Regions from separate parts of the Bifidobacterium sp. UTCIF-1 genome, predicted to be linked through region 2. Evidence: riboswitches for the same ligand, from Rfam matches in the RefSeq annotation. Region 2 holds a riboswitch; the other holds the start of a gene.
What was found. Region 2 has a riboswitch for thiamine pyrophosphate ahead of thiS (sulfur carrier protein ThiS). Riboswitches for the same ligand answer to the same signal wherever they lie in the genome.
Positions count from the first base shown of each region.

Region 1: it holds a riboswitch for thiamine pyrophosphate, as region 2 does, so the genes downstream of both, BW09_RS07015 (solute carrier family 23 protein) here and thiS (sulfur carrier protein ThiS) in region 2, are expected to answer to the same signal.

Region 1 covers NZ_JFAG01000013.1:36,345-41,451, forward strand. Annotated here, with positions in the region: gene BW09_RS07010 (CoF synthetase) at 1-488, opposite strand, end outside; partial or broken gene BW09_RS07015 (solute carrier family 23 protein) at 704-2,038, opposite strand; TPP riboswitch at 2,087-2,183, opposite strand; partial or broken gene BW09_RS07020 (DUF4143 domain-containing protein) at 2,421-2,903, shown strand; gene BW09_RS07025 (bacterial Ig-like domain-containing protein) at 3,112-5,107, opposite strand, start outside.
Region 2 covers NZ_JFAG01000001.1:79,334-84,440, forward strand. Annotated here, with positions in the region: gene BW09_RS00335 (IS110 family transposase) at 1-855, shown strand, start outside; partial or broken gene BW09_RS00340 (thiazole synthase) at 863-1,246, opposite strand; gene thiS (sulfur carrier protein ThiS) at 1,329-1,523, opposite strand; TPP riboswitch at 1,710-1,811, opposite strand; gene argH (argininosuccinate lyase) at 1,891-3,372, opposite strand; gene BW09_RS00355 (DEAD/DEAH box helicase family protein) at 3,489-5,107, opposite strand, start outside.

The DNA of each region.
Region 1 (5,107 bases), on a different contig from region 2:
TAGCGGGAGAGCGACGAGTTCTGGTTCATGTCCCACGCGGGGGAGATCACGGCGATGCGGATGCGTTCGCGGTCCGGCATGATGAAATGGCGGAACGGCACGATCATCGACTCATCCCACACTTCCAGGTCCGGGTGGAAGTTGCGGCCACGCATCGCCCCGCCGTGCGTGGTGCCGCTGGTCATGAACACCGCTTCGCACTGGTCGGTGGGGAGGGTGGACAGGGTGAGGTGCTTGAATCCGTCCACTGGCATCGGCGGAATCTCCCGCCAGTCGCGCAACGAGGCGGGCGTGATGCGCTTTGCCGCGCAATACCGGCGATACGGCAAGTCATACGTGTACTGGTATGTGAACACGTCGCGGGCCAAGTCGTCGAACGCCTCGTCCGGTGCCTGCTCGCAGCCGTAGGTGTGGATGAAATCGAGAATCTCCTGTTTGATACGGCCCGCGTCGGCCTTCACATCGGTCCCGCCAGTCATTGCAGTCATTGATCTGCTCCCCTCCGATTCCGCTGAATAGTCTGAATCCTGATATGCATTATTGTTCGCTGAACTCAGTCCCGCTTGGCGACGTTCGAGTTATCCACAACATTTGTGGATGGCGCGACTGCAGTAGCCTTCGCTACGTTCACAGTGGCCTCAGCACCGTTCGCAGCAGCATCCGCTACGTTCGCAGCAGCCTCTGCACCGTTCGCAGTAGCCTCCGCTACATTCGCGGAAGCATTCGCAACGTTCGCGACCGGTTCAGCGGCACCCGGCGCGCGATGCCGAGCCACCAGATCCGGCAGCGCCACGAACAGCGCGTTGAGGATGATTGCGCAGAATACGCCGACCATGATGTTGTTGCCGAAGAACACGCTCGCGCCACCGGTCAGCCCGGCGAGCGCCTTCGGCAACGCGATGCCGAGTAGCAGGGACATGCCGATCACCATCTGACGGCGTTCGTCGTCGGCGACCTTGCGCAGCGTGCGGATGCCCGTCACGATCAGGCTGGCGGCAGCGGGCAGGAAGATGCCGCCGACGACCGCCGAGGGGATGACGGACAGCAGGGCGCCGGCCTTCGGCACGAAGCCGAGGATCAGCAGTAGCACTGCGGCGATGACCACAGGCGTGCGCGTGCGCAGCTTGCCTTCACCGGTCAGGTTCAGCAGACCCACGTTCTGCGGGTACGCGGTGGTCGTGAAGCCGCCGATGAGCGAGGAGATGGCGGAACCGGCCGCCTCGCCGGCCAGGCCGTAGCGCACCTGTTTGCGCTCAAGCGGGGTGCCCTGAATCTCGGAAGCCGCCTGATACACGCCCAGCGCCTCCATCACGGCGACCATGTAGGCGATGAAGAACGGTACGAAAATCTTCCAATCGAACGTAAACGGACCGTAAGGCAGGAAGGTCGGCAGACCAAGCCAGCCCTTTGATGCGACAGGGGAGAAGTCCACCATGCCCAGCGCGGCGGCGACCACAGTACCCACCACGAGCGCGATCAGGAAGGAGAACGATTTGAGCAGCCCCTTGCCAAGCAGGGACAGCACCAGCACGATCGCCGTGGTCAGGATGGACACGGCGAGAATGCGGGGGTCGGCGAACGTCTTGTCGCCGGGAGCGCCGCCGAGGAACTCGCTCAGCGTGAACCCGGACAGGGATACGCCCACCATGAAGATGACCACACCCGAGATCAGCGGGGAGAACAGGAACCGCATCCGTTCGATGACGCCGGTCAGGCACAGTACCAGGAACACCAGCGAGGCGATGAGGATGGACGAGCTGGCCGCGCCCAGCATGCCGGCGGTACCGGCCGCGATCATCAGCGCGTCGAACGCGGCGGACGGGCCCTGCACCACGGGCAGGCGCACCAGTCGGGTGGCCTGAATCAGCGTGACCAGACCGGAGACGATGAAGATGGCGTTGATCATGTTCGACGACAACGCGATCGGCAGGCCGATGGCGCCCGCCACGAACACCGGGTCGAGCCAGACGTTGGAGACGAACACATGCTGGAAGCCCAGCAGGACGTTTTGGGCGGTCAGTTCCTTGCGTATTGACACTTTCTTGCTTCCTCCCTCAATGCGCACACGGCTCTCGAGTCGAACGGAAGCGTCCAACCGTCGTAGTCCCTACGCGAGTATGAGCTCACAGGTTCGAAGGGTTCGGCGAATGCCGTCTCAGCCAGAGGCGCCCCTTACGAATCGGTTTCGAGGTCACCGTAGCAAACACAGCGGCTGCGAGTCAAGGAAAATCCCGCGCCGGGCCAGATTGCCGGGTTTGTCATGTCGATTGACGGGGTTGCCGGGGTTGCCGGGGTTGCCGGGTTGCCACCTCGGCTGACGGAAGTGTAACTGACGGAAGTGTAACGAATTCTGTTACAAATCCGTCAGCCAAACAAGGAAACGAAAACGGTCCAAATAAGGAAATGGAGCCTTTCGGGATGTCATCGAGGACATGCCCGCATGGAATCCGAATCTTCGTTCGAAAACCGCCATTCGATCGGCGGATACGCGGCATTTCGTCGATCCGTCCATCGCTGCGGCTGCCCTTGGTGTGAATCCTCAGGGCATTTTACGTGACTTGGAGACCTTCGGCCTACTGTTTGAAGGAATGTGCATCCGCGATCTTCGCGTCTATGCGGACGCATTGGGCGGACAGGTGTTCCACTATCGTGACAAGACCGGTTTGGAATGCGATGCCGTGGTCCATTTGCGTGACGGACGGTATGGTCTCATCGAGGTCAAACTCGGAGGAGACAAACTAACCAACGAGGGTGCCTCGAACCTGTTGAAGCTGGCCGGAAGACTGGATACCTCCAAGATGTCCGAGCCCAGCTTCCTCATGGTGCTCACCGGTACCGGAGCCTACAGCTTCACGCGTCCGGACGGAGTAATCGTCGCGCCCATCACCACATTGCGGCCATGACACGCCGCACCGGCGCCAACGGCACACGCGCATCAGCCAGATGACACGACGAGGCCGCCGTCCCTGAAGGAAAGGGACGGCGGCCTCATACATAGCACCTGCAATATGGTGCCGTACGGCACCGAGCCGGTCGGCTGTCAGCCGTACGTTTGCCGGGAACACTCGGTAGTCGATTATCGATAATCGACTGCCGAGTGCTGACTACCGGCTACCGGCGACTGCGGCGCACGGCGGCCAGCGCGATGCCCGCCACTGCCAGCAGCAGCATCGCGACAGCCACGCCGGCGACAGCGGAACCGGTATTCACCAGATTGCCGTCACCCTTGCCGTCCGACTTGTTGTTGTTCTTGTCGGACTGGTTCTGGTTGCCTTGGTTCTGGCTGCCATTGCCACCCTGGTTGCCCTGGTTGCCGTTGCCGCCATTGTCGGAACCGGCATCCTTCGCCTTGACCTTCACGGTGAAGGTGGCGGGCTTGAGATCCTTGCCCGCGTCCTTGCCGGTGTAGGTCACGGTCACCGTCACAGCGTCCGCAGCCTTGGAGGAATCGAAGCCGGTGAGCAGGTACTCGTCGGAGCCCAGCACACGGGTCTCACCATCGGACAGCTTGGCGGTCACTTCGAGGCCGGAGGCGTCGAACTTGTCGCCGACCGTGTACTCGGTCTTCGCGGGCTGCTTGGTCACGGCGATCTCATCGACCGTCGTCTCGGCAGGAGGCGTGACCGGCTTGTCCTTGACCGTCAGCTCGAAAGCGGCGGTCTTGGTGGCATCGTCCTTCAGCGCAACGGTCACGGTGACCTTGCCCGCAGCCGCGAACGGCTTGGACAGATCGACCACAACACCGGAGGCGTCCACGGCGGACAGGGTGTAGTCGCCTGCGGCAACCTCATCCGAGGTGTTGTCGGACATCAGCTTCTTGACCGTCAGACCCTTGTCCGAGAACGTCTCACCGACCGTGTACTCGACGTCGTCCGGACCGCTCACCTCAATGCCGGTCACAGTCGGCTGCGAGGGCTCGGGCTCGCCCTTGGCAGTCACCGCAGTGCCGTCGAAGATGGCGGTGTAGTCGCCCTTGGCATTGTTCGAGGTGGCGAAGATGCCCACGTCGAGCTTGTCGGCCGCATCCTCACCGAGAGTGGCAGTGCCGAGGCTCTTCCACTCGGCGGAGCCGGCGAGCTTGTAGAAGCCTTCCAGCTCGGTGGCGGAGTTACGCACCAGCTTGAACGACACCGGAGTGTCGATGGAGCTGGCGGCTTCGGCCACCTTGTCGAGTTCCTTGTCGATGAATCCGTTGTTGTTCGAATCCGTCTGGAAGAACGCACCCTTGGTGCTGGCGATCAGCAGCGCGTAGCCGTGGGCCTTGCCCTGGCCGGCCGCGCTCAGATCGTTGCGCACGATGATGCCCGCACGCGGGTCCTCGTTGCTGCCGGGCTGGGAGGAGGTGATGGTCGTCTCGATCGAGTCGCCCACACCGAGCTTGGCCGGCTGGTAGATGGTGGACAGGTTGTCCTTGTTCGTCCATGCACCGTTGTTCGAGGCGTCGGTGATGCGGAAGGAACCGGTGGCCTCACCCTGCAGGAAGGTACCGGCGTTGCCCCAGCTGGTGGTCTTCCATGGTTCGCCCACCTGCTGCGCGCCCTCGGCCGATGCGGTGAAGCGCACGGTGTAGGTGCGGGTCTGGGCCGGGTCATCCTTGGAGGCGACGGTCACGATCGCGCGGGCGGTGTTGACGTCCACGGTCACGGTCGTGTGCTCGGGGTCGGCGGCCACGGCCTTGACCGTAGGCACCTTGCCCCATGCACCGGTATCCACCGTGTAAGTGGTGGTTCCGCCGTTGAATCCGGCCACCGCAGCACCGTTGACCTCAATCGAAGCGAGGTTGAGCGGGTTGTCTGCGGACTGATCCCAGTAGCTCACATCCCAGCCGTCACCATACGTGGCGGGATCCTGGGTGGCGGGGTTCTGCATGGTCAGCGCACCGGTGGTGGCGTTGATGGAGATCGGCAGCCAGACATACGTGGAGTTGGACTTGCCGGAGTCCCAACGGTCACCGATGTAGATGAACTTGCCAGGCTGGATCTGGAACACGGACGCGGTCTGCGAGCCGAAGGTGGAACCACGGGTGTCGCCCACGGAAAGAAGGCCATCGGCACCCTCCGGCAGGCTGCCGAACGCGGTGTTCTCGTACTGGTCATCGGCCTGGACG
Region 2 (5,107 bases):
CTGGTCGCGGCGATGACCATGCTGGCCAACTCCACCGGAGGCCTGCTGGTCACCGCCCCCGAACCGGTCAGGGAACGATACCGGGGGCTGCGCACCGAGACCCGCATGAACCACCTTGCCTCATGCCGGCCGTCAGGAGGCCTCGTCGCACACAGCGTGCTCACCGCGCTCAAAAGCGCCGCCAAGGCGTGGAAAACACTCAAGGAGCAGGCCGACCTGCTCGAGGAACGCATGCGCCGCATCCTCGAGGCCAACGCGCGTCCCCTGCTCGACATCTACTGCGCCGGCACCATCACTGCGGCCACGATCGCCATCGTCGCCGGGGACAACCCCGAACGCATCCGCGACGAGGCTGCGTTCGCCAAACTCTGCGGCGCGTGCCCCATCCCCGCGTCCAGCGGCAAAACCAACCGCCACAGGCTCAACCGGGGCGGCAACAGGCAAGGCAACATGGCGCTGCACCGCATCGCCATCGTCAGACTCAGATACCACCAGCCAACCCGCGACTACGTGTCAAAGAAAACCAGGGAAGGCAAAAGCAAACTCGAAATCATCCGCTGCCTCAAACGCTACATCGCCCGCGAAGCGTACAAGGCGCTTCTCGCCATACGCAACGGCAACGCAGGACAACGAGAAACACCGCGGGAACGCGGCGCGCGACTACGCCGTCTGCGCACGAGCCACGGCATCACGCAGCAACAGGTCGGCGAGGCATTGGCCGTACCCTCCAGCAGAATCAGCGAAATCGAACGCGGGACCCGCAACCTGCCCGAACTCGAACAACGCGCCACCCAATGGATACACTCCATCACCACCCCGACGACACAACACTCTCAACCATTTGACAATAAATAGGAGCATCGAAATCGGTGTGGCACACCTCTCGTGCGAGACGCGCGATGCGCACGGCCTCCTCGGCGTTGCGCGCGCCGGAGGTGTTCGGCAGCAGTGTGATGCCTTCGGGGATGTAGTCGAGCACGCTGTTCTCGGTGGTCTGGGCACGGCGCAATGCCATGGTGACGATCTGCGTGCCGGCGTGCTCGACGGTGGCCTTGATGAGGTTCAGGTCGTAACGACCGGAGCCCAGAATGAACCGGGACTCGAATTCATGGCCGCCGAGATTGAGAGGTTTGTCTTCGACCGGCAGCATCGGCGCTGCGGTGCCGACCGGATTGACGACCTTGGGCTGCGGCGGCAACGGCGTAGCTTCGACGGATGCTTCGGTGACCGGATTGATATTGCTCATGATGTTCCCTTCATTGGATTGATGATGTTTCCGGCTCTCCTTGTCACTGGAGGCCAATGGAGCCGACGGGTGAAGCGCGAAGTCAGCCACCCTGCACGAACTGCACGATCTCCATGACGCATTGGTCGTCGAGCATGGTTCCGGCACGTTTCTCGCGTGGGATAATCTCGCCATTGAGTTCGATGGCCACACGCTCGGCGCGGAATCCATGCGTTTCGAGATAGTCGGCCACACTGACCGGCTGCTCGAGCTTGACCTGCTCTCCGTTGACCTGCATTGCGGTCCCCTTTCCGAATACTAAAAAAGGGCGCACGAAACGAACCGTACCGTAAGTGGTGCGCCCATTCATGAACCCTGTCATGCGACCGCCAGCCTGTTTTTCGGCGCATTGGCTACGCCAACAAACAGCCTGTACGGCTTAGTTGTGTTCACGGAAACTGAAGACTGCTACGGGCAACTTGGCAAACCGCTCAACAACGATTCCTTACGGCGGCATGACCCGCGTCAAGTTCCCCGGTCGAAGCTGGCGCTTCCTCTCAGCCTTTCGGCTCCCGTTCGTTACAGTTGCCCAGTGTAGAGACCCTCTGTGACATATGGACAAATGAAAAAGCTCCCCTCTCGCGCGAGGGGGAGCCGTATGGCACTCAGAACGTGCCGGGCGCCTTGTAGGCGGAGCCGTCCGACGTGGAAGCCGGGAAGAGCTTGAGCTCCTCGACCTGCGCCTTGGCATCGGCGATCTGCTCGCGCACGCGACCGTAGGCGGTGCCTCCCTTGCCGTTGCGGGAGTCCACAGAACCGTGGCTGGAGAGCACCTGACGCACGCCCGGGGCCTTATCGGCAGGCAGGAATGCGGCGAAGGTGTCGATGAAGTCCTCGTCGGTCAGGTCCCAGAGCTCCTGGCCGCGACCTTCGGCGATCTTGACGCATGCGCCGGAGAGCTCGTGGGCATGGCGGAACGGCACGCCGTTCTTGACCAGCCATTCGGCGATGTCGGTGGCCAGTGCGAAGCCGGTGGGAGCCTCGGCTTCAAGACGGTCGGCGTCAAAGCGCATGGTGCGAACCATACCGGTGAAGGCGGGCAGCAGCACCTCCAGCGTGTCGACCTGATCGAACACGGCTTCCTTGTCTTCCTGCAGGTCGCGCGCGTATGCGGTCGGCAGGCCCTTCAACGTGGCCAGCAGACCGGTGAGATCGCCGATGAGACGGCCGGACTTGCCGCGGGCCAGCTCGGCGATGTCCGGGTTCTTCTTCTGCGGCATGATGGAGGAGCCTGTGGAATAGGCGTCATCAAGGCGCACGAACGCGAATTCCTGCGTGTTCCAGATGATGATCTCCTCAGAGAGACGGGAGATGTCCACGCCGGTCATGGCGGCGACGAACGCGAATTCGGCCACGAGGTCGCGCGCGGCAGTGCCGTCGATGGAGTTGTCGGTCACGCGGGAGAATCCGAGCTCGCGGGCTACGGCCTCCGGGTCGAGGCCAAGCGTGTTGCCGGCGAGCGCGCCGGAGCCGTACGGGGAGGCGTTGATGCGCTTGTCCCAGTCGATGAGGCGCTGCACGTCGCGGATGAGAGGCCAGGCGTGGGCCATGAGCTGGTGGGCCAGCAGCACCGGCTGGGCGTGCTGCATGTGGGTGCGTCCGGGCATCACGGTACGGCCGGCCTTTTCGCTCTGTTCGATGAGCGCGTTGACAAGGTCGAGCAGGAGCCCTGCGATCACGCGGGAGTGGCGGCGCAACCACATGCGGATCAGGCAGGCAATCTGATCGTTGCGTGAGCGTCCGGCGCGAAGCTTGCCGCCGAGCTCGTCACCGGCAATGTCGATCAGGCCGCGTTCGAGCGCGGTGGCCTCGTCCTCATCGTCTTCGATGGGTGCGAAGGAGCCGTCGTCCACCCGGCGCTGCAGGGTGTCGAGCGCATCTTCCATGCGCTGAAGCTCGTCAGCGGTCAGAAGTCCGGCGCGGCCGAGCGCGCGGGCGTGGGCTCGCGAGCCGGCGATGTCATCGTCCGCGAGGCGCCAGTCGAACTGGGTGGACTTGGACAGGCGGGCCAGCTCGGGCGAGGGGCCGGAGGTGAAGCGGCCGCCCCACAGGGCGAGGTGTTCGGACTGCTGGTTGGATTCGGTCATGCGTTACTCCTTCGCGTTCCTGCGCGTCATGCGATATCCCGGGGGGGGAATGCGCGTGCGTGCACGATGGCGCACTTTACATGCATTCATATGGTTTGCGACTGTCTGTCAGAGTATCAGCGTTGGGCTACATCACGCGGCGTATCGTCCGATTCCTCCTCGCCTTTCGCAATTCGCATCTTTTCAAGCGTTTCATCGACATCGAATCCACCTCCCAACACGAAACGCCTCAGCAGGTTTCGCACTGTCCGATTCGCTTTGGGCTGTGAAATAATCACACCCATCCATACTTCTAGCGTGGATTTCGATAACTTTTTGTCGATGGAGTCATACAAGGCATCAAGCCGTCCGAATTCGTTGATGTTCGCCTCAGTGATGAACTGGCCTATGAACTCCTCTACGAGAGAGCGCCGCACTCCGAAGTAGCCCACGAGCTTGTCTATCTGTCCGTCCTTCTCACGCCGCGCATAACGGGTGATGTAGCCACGCAATGTCATGCCGTCCTCGACGGTCACATCACCACGTTCCACGTCACGCAAGAACAGTTCCGCGAGTCGTTGTTCATCGGCCGAGAGCGTCGCGAACGAGCGGTGCAATTCCGTCGTCACCTTGGTCAATTCAGCGCTTTCTTCGCGCAACGCTTTGAGCCATTTGGTGAAGTTGGCATTCATGTAATCCGTGTCTATCAGCCCGGTATCGATGGCGGTCAGATACCCGTCCAGCTCATACGGAGCTTCGTCGTCATCCTTGCCGTCACCCGGCGCGTTGTCTCCTTCCGACTTGTCACCGAAGAGCTCCTTGTATCGTTGCGCCAGTATCAGATATGTGCGTTGGTCAAGCTCCGGGCGCACGTTCACTGAGTCGCCATTCTCATCCGTGAACTCGAATGATTCTTTGTTCCCGTCGAATCCTTGTACTTTCGCCGCTTCCAGGAATTGATTGAGCTCCACAAATTCCTTGGCGAACTTGCGCTTGGATTCCACCGACTCGGGCAGCTGCCGCAGGTCCGATTGCCCTGAATCGTTGAACACGCTTAGAATCTCCCGGTAACGCGCATTCATGGAGGCCACGTTCTGTGGCAGTTTTTGTACGAACAGGTCGAGTGGCCGGTCACCGGAATAAAGCCTGACCGCACGCGCGATGTTGTCGCGCATGGTATGGGGCTTGCGATAGTAACGAATCATTCCAAAGGGCTTGTCCGGTCCGAAGAGTCGATTGGTGCGGCTGAACGCCTGAATAATGCTTTTGCTTTCGTTTTCAATTACCTTATCGAGATACAGCGTGTTCACCCATTTCGAGTCGAAGCCGGTAAATCCGAAGTACAGAGCGTTCGGGAAGGATCGCCGGATGTCCTGCAGCATGTCGCCAAAGGTGGAGCGATGACATTCATCAGCGATGAAGACGATGCGCTTGCTTGCCATATTGTCCAATTCGGCTTGGGTAACGCCGCCTTCGCCAAGCTTGATGTTGCTCATTTTCTGGATTGAGGTGACGATAAGCGTGTCCTTTGGATCCGCGCTGGCAAGACGATGTCGCAGCACGCCGGTGTTCTCGGTGCCCTGCACATCATCCTCATTGTCCGCAAAACTGCGGTATTCCTTCAGTGATTGTGTCCCCAGTTCAATGCGATCCATAAGGAACACGACCTTGTCGGCATTCTTGGAATCGGCGATGAGCTGTGCCGATTTGAAACTGGTCATGGTCTTCCCGGAACCGGTGGTATGCCATACGTATC